Regions from separate parts of the Synechocystis sp. PCC 7509 genome, predicted to be linked through region 4. Evidence: predicted binding sites of a transcription regulator. Region 4 holds the regulator's gene; each other region holds the start of a gene.

Region 1 (3,146 bases), 360 kb from region 4:
TAAACCGTTTAAAATTGCCTCAAATCTACTTTAGGACAGCCTGTGTCTCAAATTATCTCAAAAGTTTTGTAAATCGAGTTAACGGCCCTCAAAATTATGGCTGTAACAATAGTAAATTGAAGCTTTAAACATTTTGACTGGCGTTGTTTTTTTTAGTTTTTCCGCCCATAATCTCTATAAAAATTCACAAATATATAAGTAGCTGCGAGGTTAATTGACAATCCGAGAAAAATAAAGTTTACTGGATTTTTTTATAACTTCTTTTAGCACCCTGTCTCAAGCCGCCGCGAAAATTAATTCACATCCTATGTCTATGAAAACTTTACTAGGAGAGCGACAAATGAAACTTGAGCATATCTATGAGTTTTTTCGCCATCGTCCTCCAACTTATTTAGGTCAAGAACTTGCAGTATGTTATGTTCTTTCCGTTTTAGTTGAAAAAGAATCTTACGGTACAGAGCTTATTACCATGCTTGAAACCGAGCATCCACGCTATCGCCTGTCTGACACAGTTTTGTATAGCGCCATTAAGTTTCTAGAAGACGAAAAAGCCATTACTGGTTACTGGAAAAAAGTCCTTGGGCGAGGTCGCCCCAGGAGAATGTATCAAATTAGTCCCCAGTGGCAAACCCAATCTCAAGACTTGGCTCGTCTTTGGCGAGAATATATCATTACTAACCCAGGGTAGCCAATAATAAAGAAGTTGGTATGAGTTTTAACCCCAATAGCCGTGAATACTGCTACTATTCCCTCACTTTTTGTCTTGACTTTGGTGTTAGCAACGGGCTTGTTTTTCTTTATCCGAGCCTCTGCTAAAGATCGTACTGAGCAAATAGAATTAATTTCTCAGCAACCGGAAGCAACTCTCATGGCTCAATTACAACAGTATTTTGACATTCGAGCCTACCGCGTTGCCAGTATAGATAAAGAAAATAACTCTGTTACTTTTACGGGTATGGTTAGACCTAGTATTTTTCTAGCAATGCTTCTAACCATCCTCGCCAGTGCGGGTATTCTCAGCTTAGTCTTAGCTTTGTCGCTCCTGTTTCCCAACTTAGGTAAAGTTTTTTTGTTATTGGTGCTTGCGTCCCCGGCGGCGGGTATTTTTTATTGGAAAAAAGCTGGTCGCATCGAACAAGTATCTCTAAAATTGCAACCTACAAGCAGTCAGAATGTGACTATTTGGATCAAAGCTCACCGCGATGAAATTCTTGAACTTCGACAGGCTATTCCTTTGACCGAGGTAGGCGATCGCGAATAAATATTTATTGTCCAAAAAATTACCCCACCCAAACTAGAGGCTTGAGTAGGGTTAAAATTTGACTAAAACTAACGATTCACACCCTGGTATTTCTGTTAAAAAACCTCATAAATAATTGTTTAAAGGATTTATAGCCGATCAATACCATTTAACTAAACTCCTGTCACGCCTACTTGCGTATCGTCACCAATTCCTTCTCTGTGGGATTTTCTAAAAACCGCAGACTAGGAAACAAAAAATGATTCTCCTCAACGTACTGCGCCCCAAATAATCCTTTTTCTGCCCAGAAGTAACGATCCGTTGTGTGTTCATTCCGTTTCACAAGTAGCAACGCTGGTGGTAAGATGCCCTCCGCTTGAATATATTTTCTGGCGGCGGTCACAGGCTTATCTTCTCCACTTTCGATACTAAATTGAGGCACGTTTTCCAGGATTCGGCGACCCTCTTGACGACGACGACTTTTCCGCTTGCGTCTCCTTGCCAACTTTTTGTCCTCCTCTCTAAACAATGAAATATTGTAGTTATGGTTACAATTTCCGTCGCCAGTATATCGTTCTGAATTTTTAAAATCAACTTATGTTAAGTATTTGATACAAAGTTATCAAGATATGGTTTAAAAGTGCCGCAAAGGTTAAGAAGTTGTTTAATAAAGTTAATAATTGTTAAAGAACTACGCTTGATATAAAAATCTCTCGCTCAAAGGCTGAAAACATCTCATAGCCCAATTACCTTGTTAATATGAGGCAAAAGTCCCGGTAGTGTAGGCAAGCTGAATAAGTTTTAGTACATAAAGAATGCTGACCAGTTCTGATTTTGTTGCTCTATGCCAAATCCAAGTTGCCGCGCTCACCCAGAGGTTGGGAGCGGTATGGAGCATGGTTTATTTGACAGAGGAATTGGTAGAAAAAGAAAGCAGCCAAGCTAAGTTAATTCCCGTATTTGCTTATCCCGATTTAGCTGCTTGGCAAAAAGCAAAGGTTTCAGGAGGGATGCTACACGAAGTAAGGGAAAATACTTCACCGAAGTTACTACCAAATATTGCCCCTACCTCTGTACCATTGCCAGCCAGAGAATTTTGGCAAGCGCCAACGCCGTCATTAAGCCCTACTAGACAAATTGTATTGCCATTAATTTATGAAGGGATGTTGATGGGATTGCTCGTAACTGGGAGAGAAGACAGAGCCTGGAATGAAGCCGAGCGTCAAGAAATTGAGACCATTGCTCAAACTTTAGCGATCGCTTGTTCGTTAGATCGGCGTAGAGTTTGGGTAGAGCAGCAATTGTCAAAGCAGCAGCATTTACAGCAACAGCAAAGAGATTTACTAGATAACTTATTACATCAATTCCGCAACCCTTTAACGGCGCTGCGAACCTTTGGTAAGCTATTGCTCAAACGCTTTGCCCCCGACGATGCGAATAGAGCCGTAGCGGATAATATTGTCAGAGAAAGCGATCGCCTGCAAGAATTGCTTAAACAATTCGATCGGGCAATAGATTTGACGGTGGATGACTTAGAAGCCCAAAAAGCTTTAGCTCCGGCTTTAACTAAGGTAAAATCTTTGCCATTACTGACGGCGGCAAATAGCCAATTATGTGTAGTTGCCAATGTATTAGCGCCGCTTGTAGAATCAGCACGGGCGATCGCTCTTGAGCGAAATTTACGTTTAGAAGCAGACATTCCGATGAATGCACCCGCCGTCAAAGCTGACGAAGGAGCTTTAAGGGAACTATTGAGCAATGTGATTGATAATGCTTTGAAATACACTCCCAAAGGCGGACAAATTAATATTCAATCTGGCATTTGGGGAGACAGTTTACAAGGTATAGCCATTAGCGATACTGGGTTAGGAATTCCCCCTGCTGATTTGGGAAAAGTTTTCGAGCG
Region 2 (3,146 bases), 1.3 Mb from region 4:
TAATTGATGAATTGTGGTTAACGATTTGTCCTTTACTTTTGGGGGGAAACAATGCCCCCACTCCTGTAGGAGGTGAAGGATTTAGAGAAATAGTTGCTCCGCGTCTAGAATTAGTATCGGCAAAAGTCATTGTTTCAGAAGTTTTTTTACATTATCGCCGCCAACGAGAGGACGATTTAAGTACCCTGTAGAAGTAGCCTTGCCGTCACAGATTTTTTGTATGGTTAAATCGATTCAGCCTAGTTATAACGTTGCTTGGATTAACAAAATTGCCGAAGTTCCCCAAGCGGCATGGGATGCCCTCGCTATGCCCCTCAAAACGCCTTTTTTGGAGTGGGAATGGTTAAATAATTTAGAAAGCTCTGGGAGTGCTATACCCCAAGCTGGTTGGTTGCCGAATCATTTAACTATTTGGCGCGATCGCACTTTAATTGCCGCAGCACCAATGTATCTTAAAGGTCATAGTTACGGAGAGTTTATTTTTGACCAACAGTGGGCAGAAGTATCGCAACGAATTGGGGTGGATTATTACCCAAAACTCTTAGGAATGTCACCTTTTACCCCCGCCGTTGGCTACCGTTTTTTGATAGCGCCGGAAGAAGATGAAGACGAGATGACTGGGTTGATGATCAGGGCGATTGATTATTTTTGCGATCGCCAAAATATTTCGGGCTGTCATTTTTTGTATGTCGATCCCGAATGGAAACCAGTTTTAGAGCGTCATGGTTTTACAGCTTGGCTTCACCATAGCTCAATTTGGCAAAACCAAGAATTTAAAAGCTTTGACGATTATTTGACAATATTTAACGCCAATCAGCGCCGCAATATTAAACGCGAACGCAAAGCTGTAGAAAAGCAAAGTTTGCAGTTGCAAGTGTTGACGGGTGATGAGATTCCTAAGTCATTATTTCCGCTTATGTATAGCTTTTACGCCGATACTTGCGACAAATTTGGCTGGTGGGGAAGTAAGTATTTAACTAAGGGATTTTTTGAGCAGCTATACGCTCATTATCGGCATCGGGTGGTATTTGTAGCCGCTTATAACGAGTTAGATAAGCGTCAACCCGTGGGAATGTCTTTTTGTTTGACTAAAGGCGATCGCCTGTACGGGCGCTACTGGGGTAGTTTTCAAGATATTGATTGCTTACACTTTGATGCTTGCTACTACGCGCCGATTGAGTGGGCAATCCACCAAGGAATCCAAACTTTTGACCCCGGTGCAGGGGGCAGACATAAGAAGCGGCGAGGCTTTCCCGCAAGTCCCAATCACAGTATGCACCGCTTTTATAATCGGCGATTGACGCAAATTTTACTTCCTTATATCAAAGAAGTAAACCAGATGGAACAGCAAGAAATTGAGGCGATTAACCAAAACTTACCTTTTAATCCTAGTAGCGAAGATAAATAAAATAAATTGCCTGAATAAAGTTACTCAGGCAATGGCTAATTTGCTTTCCCTACACAGGCTAATACAGCTTATTTAGATAAAAAACCGTGAATTTTCGGTAATAGGCTGATTATCAGATAACAAACTAAGTGTAAATACTTGGTTTCACTACTACTTGCTCTCGGAACTTATGGTGAGTGTATCGTCAGCAAAATGCTACTTTAGCGATCGCCTCTTGCAGGATTAAAGTCCGCAAGGTAGGGCGTTACCTTCATTACCTAAACTTGATAATTATCTCCATTTTGTAGAAGCAAACTTCTAAACATTTGTATTTATTTTTACAGAAATAATGCTTGCTGTGATACAAAATAATCTTCTTAAAAGGCACTAACAATGTAGTTTTGCTTTAGTAGAACAAGTTATTTCAGGTCTTTTGCTATAGCTTGATTTTGTTAGAAGTCAAGATTTTACCAGATTATCAAGTGTTTACTAATTAAGGATCGTTGCGACTAATGAAGGTAAGATTCACACCCAAGCACAAGAGGAAGAACACGAAAAGGCGGCTAAAAGGGCATTCCCGCTTTAACAAAAATATACCGATTTTAGCTCCGTTAGAGCGAGCAATTAAACAACTGACTCCTAGTTGGCAAGCCTGCATCCCTCTAGCAACCTTAATTGTGCTGGTGTGGGGTTACGCCGCCGTCGCTCAAGATGCACCCCCTGCAAGTACCGATAAGGTAACGCAAGACTTGCAAAGCTTGAGGGTGGGGATAGACACCTTATGGGTATGTATAGCTGCCTTTTTGGTGTTTTTCATGAATGCGGGTTTCTGTATGCTAGAAACTGGGTTTTGTCGGCAAAAAAACGCTGTTAACGTGCTGTCAAAAAACTTAATTGTGTTTGCCATATCTACCGTAGCATTTTGGGCGATCGGTTTTGCCTTGATGTTTGGCGATGGCAATCCATTCTTTGGGACTAATGGCTGGTTTTTAAGTGGAGCCGACAATAGCCCAGCAATGGGAGATGCCTATCAAGGTGTTTTTGGCGCTCTAAATTGGACAGGCGTACCTCTAGGGGCAAAGTTTTTGTTTCAGTTAGTGTTTGCTGGAACTGCTGCCACAATTGTTTCTGGAGCGGTTGCCGAACGCATTAAATTTGTTGACTTTTTAATTTTTAGTCTATTGCTTGTCGGTATTGCTTACCCAATTACCGGACATTGGATTTGGGGTGGTGGATGGCTTGCAAAAGCAGGATTTTGGGACTTTGCCGGATCGACAGTAGTTCACGCCGTTGGTGGCTGGGCAGCTTTGATGGGTGCAGCCTTTTTAGGACCCCGTCTGGGCAAATATCAAAATGGTGTCTCGATAGCAATGCCGGGACACAACATGAGTATTGCTACTTTAGGCGCTTTGATCTTGTGGCTAGGATGGTTTGGGTTTAATCCTGGTTCAACAATGTCAGTAAATCCAAGTATTGCCCATATTGCTTTAACAACAAACATAGCAGGGTCTTTAGGTGGGATTGCTGCTACCATCACCGCTTGGCTGTATCTAGGCAAGCCAGACTTATCGATGATTATCAATGGCATCCTGGCAGGGTTAGTTGGGATTACAGCAAGTTGTGCTTTTGTGAGCTTGCCTTGGGCGGCAGTAATTGGAGCGATCGCCGGAGTAATAGTCGTTTTTTCTGTCACCTTCTTTGACAGAATCAAAATTGACGATCCGGTAGGTGCAACCTCTGTTCACTTAATTTGTGGCAT
Region 3 (3,146 bases), 2.3 Mb from region 4:
CTCCAAAGTTCTTTTTTGAGGCGATAGTCTAACTCTTTTGCCCATTTGCGTTGTAAAAAAGCTGCGATCGCCTCTCGTCCACTAAAAAACTCGTCCCGATTGCGCCATTGGGAATCTTCGGTATAAGCTAAGGCAACTTTTTGAGGGTTACGAGTGTTCCAGGCATCTTCCGCCGCTTGAACTTTGATTAATGCTGTTTCTAAAGTAAAAGGCGGTAAAGGCGGTTTAGTTTCCATTTTTTAGGCTTCACTCCTTCAGAATTGGGTAAGTTTCTACAAGGGTGTGAAACTCCTGGCTTAAAGGTTTCATAACGGTTTGCTCGTTGGTATTTACTTGCAATTGCAGCAATTCTGGGCGGGAGTAATGACCTACACTGTCCATCATTCGCTTGCGTTTGGTAATTAGGGAAAAATCAAGATCGGCGATCGCCATTCCTTCCCCTTCAGTAATTGGCGCACACAAATGATTACCTTCCGGGCTAATAATGGCAGTATTGCAACCCCCACTCAAAACCTTTTGCAATTTCTCATCGGTAGTAATTTGGGCAACTTGTTCTTTGGATAGCCAACCTGTCGCATTGACAACAAAACAGCCAGATTCTAAAGCGTGATGGCGAATTGTTACTTCAATTTGGTCAGTAAAAATCTGTCCAACTAAAGAACCTGGAAACTGAGCGCAATGGATTTGTTCGTGCTGCGCCATCAAAGCAAATCGCGCCAAGGGGTTGTAATGTTCCCAACAAGCCAAAGCCCCCAACTTGCCAACGGCGCTATCTACAACCTTTAAACCCGCACCGTCTCCCTGTCCCCATACCATCCGCTCGTGATAGGTAGGGGTAATTTTGCGCCGCTTGAGTAACAAAGTCCCATCGGCATCAAAAATTAGTTGAGTATTATATAGAGAACCTCGATCGCGTTCGTTTACTCCCAATACCACCACAATGTTATAAGTACGGGCGGCTTGACTCACCGCATCAGTTACCGCACCCGGTACAGTTACCGCTTCTTCGTACAGTTTCAGATGTTCTTTACCCATGAGTACCGGGGGCTGTACAAAGGAAAAATAAGGGTAATAGGGAATGAAAGTTTCAGGAAAAACTACTAATTGAGCGCCAGATTGGGCAGCATTGGCGATCGCTTTCAATACTTTTTCTGTAGTCCCATCCCGACTATACAACACTGGGCTTATTTGGACGGCGGCGGCTCTAATTGGGCGCGAATAATCCATATTTACAGTGTCCAGGTATCGAGAATAAAGGCGTTATCTTTGCGATGCATCAAAATTAGATCGAGGACATCAAGAGGATTAATTGGACGAATCCCTGGAATTAAAGAAGGTTCGCCATGTCCGTAGAGTGCTTGCAGTGCAAAGCGACAGGCGTATACTTTGCCACCTTCTGACATAAATTTAGTAATTTGGTTATTAAAGTTTTGCTGACCGGGGAATGGTTCATCACCAAGCTTAGGAAAGCCGCGTTGAATTCCGAGTGTTACGCCTGGCCCGTAGAGTAAAACTGCTGTTTCAAAACCTTTACGCTGCAAACGGGTAGCTTGAAGCAAGTTTACAAAACCAATCGAACCTTCAAAGGCGACAGTATGAAAGGTAACTAAGGCTTTTTCTCCGGGTTCAGCTTTGACATCGGGAAATACTTTTTCTTCGTAATCGACAAAAAAGTCACCAGTTTGGTGTGCGGGTGTTGTAACTTCAGGCATAATGTTCTCCTTTGCAAAACTGTTTATCGTTTTGCTAGATTAAGTGCTACCGGAATAAGGGTTTTGTATTTATAAATACGAAAGTTTTAGGTCTAACAATAAAGCTAGTTGCGATGGCTTTGGTTACTAAACTTCTCTCTATACCTATTGATTTAGATAGGTACTTAACGAACAGACTGCAAAATATTTTGATTAGCTGCAATGCGATCGCTCAAATAACCCGCATCTCTTGCTATTCCCGAAAATCTACCCGATCCCCAAGTATATAACCAAGGCAAACCGAGAAAATACAAGCCTTTATGAGCCGTTACACCGCGATCGTGTTGGGGATAGCCTTTATCGTCAAATACCGGGATTTCTATCCAACTAAAATCGGAATGATAACCCGTACACCAAATAACCGCGCCAATATTTGCTTGTTGGTAATCAAGTAAAGGTTTCGCCTTTTCAGGCTGCCAAACTGGTTGATAGTCCGGTTCTACAGGTGCTTGAATCTGGTTAGAGTCAATAAATTTATCAATGTTTTTTTTGATATTTTCCGCCACCGCATCCGCGCCATCTAAATTTTGCTGCAAATTGTCTCGAAAGTGTAGATAAGGACTTGTAACGTCATGCAAAGATCCATACAATTGCATTCCTTCTAAAGCAAATTGGCGCAAGTCAATCTCTCTCCCGCCATCGCGTCCGGTTACATAATGGTTAGTTTTGGCGCGAACTTGCTCTTTTTGCGGATGTTTGTCAACGGGTAAATCGTAGTGACCCATTTTATCTAACCATTCCACGACATCTTTACCGCGATATCTGCGTGGTGATCTAGGAGCGCTACCAACACACAAATGTACTTTTTTCCCTTCAAGATGCAAATCTTCGGCAATTTGACAGCCAGATTGTCCAGTCCCTACAACTAATACAGTATCGGGTAAAGATTGGGGATTTTTATATTCAGAAGAATGTAATTGCAGGATAGATTTATCGAGATTTTGGGCTACTGGGGGGATTTTGGGGCGATGATAGCTACCAGATGCGATCGCAACATTATCTGCTGTATATTCGCCAATGGTAGTAGTTACAGCAAATTCACCTTGAAAACTCCGCACTTTTAACACTTCTACGCCTTCTCTAATTGGTGGCGCAAAAGAAGCGGCATAATCTTCAATGTATTGAACAATTTGGTCTTTTTGCATAAACCCTTCTGGTTCATCGCCAAAGTAGTGATAACCAGGTAACTTACATTGCCAATTGGGAGTCACCAAGCAAAAAGAATCCCAACGTTTAGAACGCCAGGAGTAGCCAATGGTATTTTTTTCAAAGACAATATGCTCAAAGCCTTTTTCCTTCAAGCAGTAACTTAGAGATAATCCCGCTTGACCGCCGCCCACAATAACTATAGGATAATGATTTTTCATAACTACTCTTTGCTCCAGCAATGTACTG
Region 4 (3,146 bases):
GGGCTACATTTCCCTGGCGCAAAACTTGATAATCTTGATAATAACCTTCAAGCTTTGCGACTTCTTGTTCGAGAAATTCTCTTTGACTCTCTAATTGTTTGAGGCGAACTTCTCTACCGGCAATTACGCGATCGCGCTGTTGCAAATCGCGATCGCGATTGACTATTTCTTGATCTAGATTAGCAATCGCCTCATCGCGATCAGCAATTTGACTTCTGACTTCTGCTAACTGCTTACCGATTTGTTGGCGTTCGTTTTGAAGTTTTTGAATTTCTGCTTGTAAAGTCTTTGCTTGCTGAGAGACTGTTTGCAGTAAAGCCCTAGCATCCAGAAATCTACTGGTAATTTGACTTAGCTGGGTTTGGTTGCGGCTTAGTTGGGCTTGAGTTTGTGCCTGTTTAACTTGAGTACGGCTTAATTGGGCTTGAGTTTGAGTTTGTTTAGTAATTACCGCCTGTAACGATCTATTGGTTGCTTGCAAACGTTTTTGGGCTTGGGCTTGCCTTTTCTCTGCGGCTTTTTGTTCGGTTCTAGCTTGCTGCAAATCCTTTTCTACATTACTTTTTTGAATTTTTGTAGCTTCTAGTTCTTTAGTTGTAGATTCTACCTGCTTGCGCTTTGTTTTGAGGTCTTTTTGAATTCTCTCAAGTTGGAATACTCCCGTGCGCAAGCTTTTGTCGGCGGCAAATAGAATTCCGAGTGTTGAAGCAGCGATCGCGCTCCCAGTTACTATAGTTACTAAAACGGCAGTTTTGCGTGGACGCAGTTTAAACAAGCTTAGTCGAGCTTTGCCTACTCGCGTGCCAATGCGATCGCCTACCGTCGCGATTACACCTCCCAAAATCAAAATTGCTACAATTAGGATTATTCCGGTAGTCATTTTCCGCCGTCCACCTTTGCCCACTCAAATACAGCCTACTTCAACCGCTTAAATTTTGGTGGCTTCTTAGAATTTATGGGGAGCGGGAGAAGCTTTTTTAGGTAAATTGCTGACTCAAAGCTACTGGATTGTGGAGAGTAATCTTTTTTTTGTGAATAGAAATCATTTCGTCAGTCCGCAAATCTCCAAGGAGCCGAGTTACAGTCACGCGAGTAGAACCAATAGCTTCAGCGATCGCTTGATGAGATAACTTAAGGTCAATAGTAATTCCTTCAGAGGTGGGAATACCAAAATCTCGGCACAAAATTAGTAAAAAACTTACTAGCCTCGAACCCATATCGCGGTGCGCCAAAGTTTCAATCATCATTTCTGTTTGCAAAATCCGCGATGACAAGCCTTTAAGCATCAACATCGACAATTCTGGATTGCTTTTTAGCGATTGCTCTACTTGTTCAATGGGTGCGGAAAGTAGCTCTACAGGAGTAAAAGCCACCGCATGATAGAATCTATCCGAACGTTGTCCTGTCAGTAGCGAAAGTACGCCAAACACGCTATTTTCTCTAAGCAGTGCTACGGTAATTTCTTCTCCAGCTTCATAAACCCTAGAAAGTTTTACTGCGCCCTTGAGCAGAAAATAAACTCGTTCTGCTGGATCGCCTGGAAAAAATATCGTTTTACCCCGTTCAAACATTTCCACAACTGGGGGAAACGAGCCAGTTCCTATTTGACGAAATACCGCCGCTAACGGTCTATCTTGCATTACGATCATCTTTTTGCCTAACAAACATCCTTCGCGCGATCCAAAAAACTCCGCAGTTTTGTATCACTACACTACTTAATATGACTTTAAATGGTTTTTTTGTATTGTTGACTACATAATTTTTAAGAGAGAATTACTTTGAAAAAATAGGGGGTTGGCTAATGGGTAATTGGTAATTGGTAATTGGTAATTGGGAGGAAAGAGAGTGAGATAGGACAAGTTGCAAACGTTGGGAAGAATTATCACACTTTACAGTAACGCCAAAAATAGTTAAGAGCGATAGCGTTTTTTGTTTGATGACCAAATTCGGGTATGCTCCTAAATGGAATATTTTTAAATTAAAACTTATAGTTTATGCTCGATTTGACTGGAAAAAACGCCTTAGTAACTGGAATTGCTAACAATCGCTCGATTGCTTGGGGAATTGCCCAACAACTCCATAAAGCCGGAGCAAATATTGGGATTAGCTATTTGCCCGACGAACGCGGCAAAATGGAAAATAAAGTAGCAGAACTTGTAAAACCCCTTAATCCCAGCTTGTTTGTACCGTGTAACGTCCAAAGTGACGAGCAGATCAAAGAAATGTTTGAAGAAGTCGCTTCTAAATGGGGCAAATTAGATATCCTCATTCATTGTCTAGCTTTTGCCAACAAAGAAGACCTAACGGGCGGCTTTAGTAATACTTCAAGAGCGGGTTTTAATCAAGCCTTAGAAATTAGTACCTATTCTTTGACACAGTTAAGCGGTGCGGCGAAACCTTTAATGACTGAAGGCGGTAGTATTGTCACGCTGACCTATTTGGGAGGAGTTAGAGCAATTCCCAACTACAACGTCATGGGGGTAGCAAAAGCTGGGTTAGAAATGAGCGTGCGTTACTTAGCCGCCGAATTAGGAGAGCAAAACATTCGCGTTAATGGAATTTCCGCCGGGCCGATTAGAACTTTAGCTTCTTCCGCCGTTGGGGGAATTTTGGATATGATTCATCACGTAGAAAAAATTGCCCCCTTGCGGCGCACGGTAACGCAGCTAGAAGTCGGAAACGCGGCGGCGTTTTTGTGTAGCGATTTAGCGAGTGGCATTACCGGGCAAATTTTGTATGTAGATGCGGGCTACGAAATTATGGGAATGTAGGAATAATGTAGAGACGTTTTGATGAAACGTCTTCCTAGGAGATTGTGGCAAAACTAGCATCTTCAGTCAAGAATTGAATATATAGATAGTTTTTAAGTTAGTTTTATGCAGACAAGAAACCCCCAAATTTTATCTTCTCTAGCCAATATCCCTACCCGCACGGCTTCTATTCGTCGCACCACCAAAGAAACCGACATAGAAGTTAGTGTTAATTTAGACGGTACGGGAAAATGCAATACAGCGACCGGCGTACCTTTTTTAGACCATATGCTCAATCAAATCGCCTCGCACGGATTAATTGATTTAGACGTGCAAGCGACAGGGGATTTAGAAATAGACGATCACCATACCAATGAAGATGTTGGTATCACTTTA

Evidence for each region. Region 4 encodes NtcA, which controls nitrogen genes in cyanobacteria. Its sites were predicted from a motif close to GTANCNNNNGNTAC; they were not measured.
Region 1: SYN7509_RS0205130 (DUF3155 domain-containing protein) is a predicted target of NtcA. The motif match lies at 1,779-1,792, and genes of this name have one in related genera.
Region 2: SYN7509_RS25900 (ammonium transporter) is a predicted target of NtcA. The motif match lies at 1,716-1,729, and genes of this name have one in related genera.
Region 3: SYN7509_RS0218125 (MSMEG_0572/Sll0783 family nitrogen starvation response protein) is a predicted target of NtcA. The motif match lies at 1,778-1,791, and genes of this name have one in related genera.

What each region holds. Positions count from the first base shown of each region.
Region 1 covers NZ_ALVU02000001.1:994,812-997,957, forward strand. Annotated here, with positions in the region: gene SYN7509_RS0205120 (PadR family transcriptional regulator) at 308-688, shown strand; gene SYN7509_RS0205125 (cofactor assembly of complex C subunit B) at 731-1,261, shown strand; gene SYN7509_RS0205130 (DUF3155 domain-containing protein) at 1,431-1,745, opposite strand; gene SYN7509_RS0205135 (GAF domain-containing sensor histidine kinase) at 2,056-3,146, shown strand, end outside.
Region 2 covers NZ_ALVU02000001.1:2,640,695-2,643,840, forward strand. Annotated here, with positions in the region: gene SYN7509_RS0213240 (RibD family protein) at 1-191, shown strand, start outside; gene SYN7509_RS0213245 (GNAT family N-acetyltransferase) at 221-1,408, shown strand; gene SYN7509_RS25900 (ammonium transporter) at 1,900-3,146, shown strand, end outside.
Region 3 covers NZ_ALVU02000001.1:3,614,279-3,617,424, reverse strand. Annotated here, with positions in the region: gene SYN7509_RS0218135 (nuclear transport factor 2 family protein) at 1-236, opposite strand, end outside; gene SYN7509_RS26325 (Nit6803 family nitrilase) at 247-1,227, opposite strand; gene SYN7509_RS0218125 (MSMEG_0572/Sll0783 family nitrogen starvation response protein) at 1,230-1,712, opposite strand; gene SYN7509_RS0218120 (MSMEG_0569 family flavin-dependent oxidoreductase) at 1,877-3,118, opposite strand.
Region 4 covers NZ_ALVU02000001.1:1,354,254-1,357,399, forward strand. Annotated here, with positions in the region: gene SYN7509_RS0206870 (DUF3084 domain-containing protein) at 1-880, opposite strand, end outside; gene ntcA (global nitrogen regulator NtcA) at 978-1,649, opposite strand; gene fabI (enoyl-ACP reductase FabI) at 1,995-2,771, shown strand; gene hisB (imidazoleglycerol-phosphate dehydratase HisB) at 2,877-3,146, shown strand, end outside.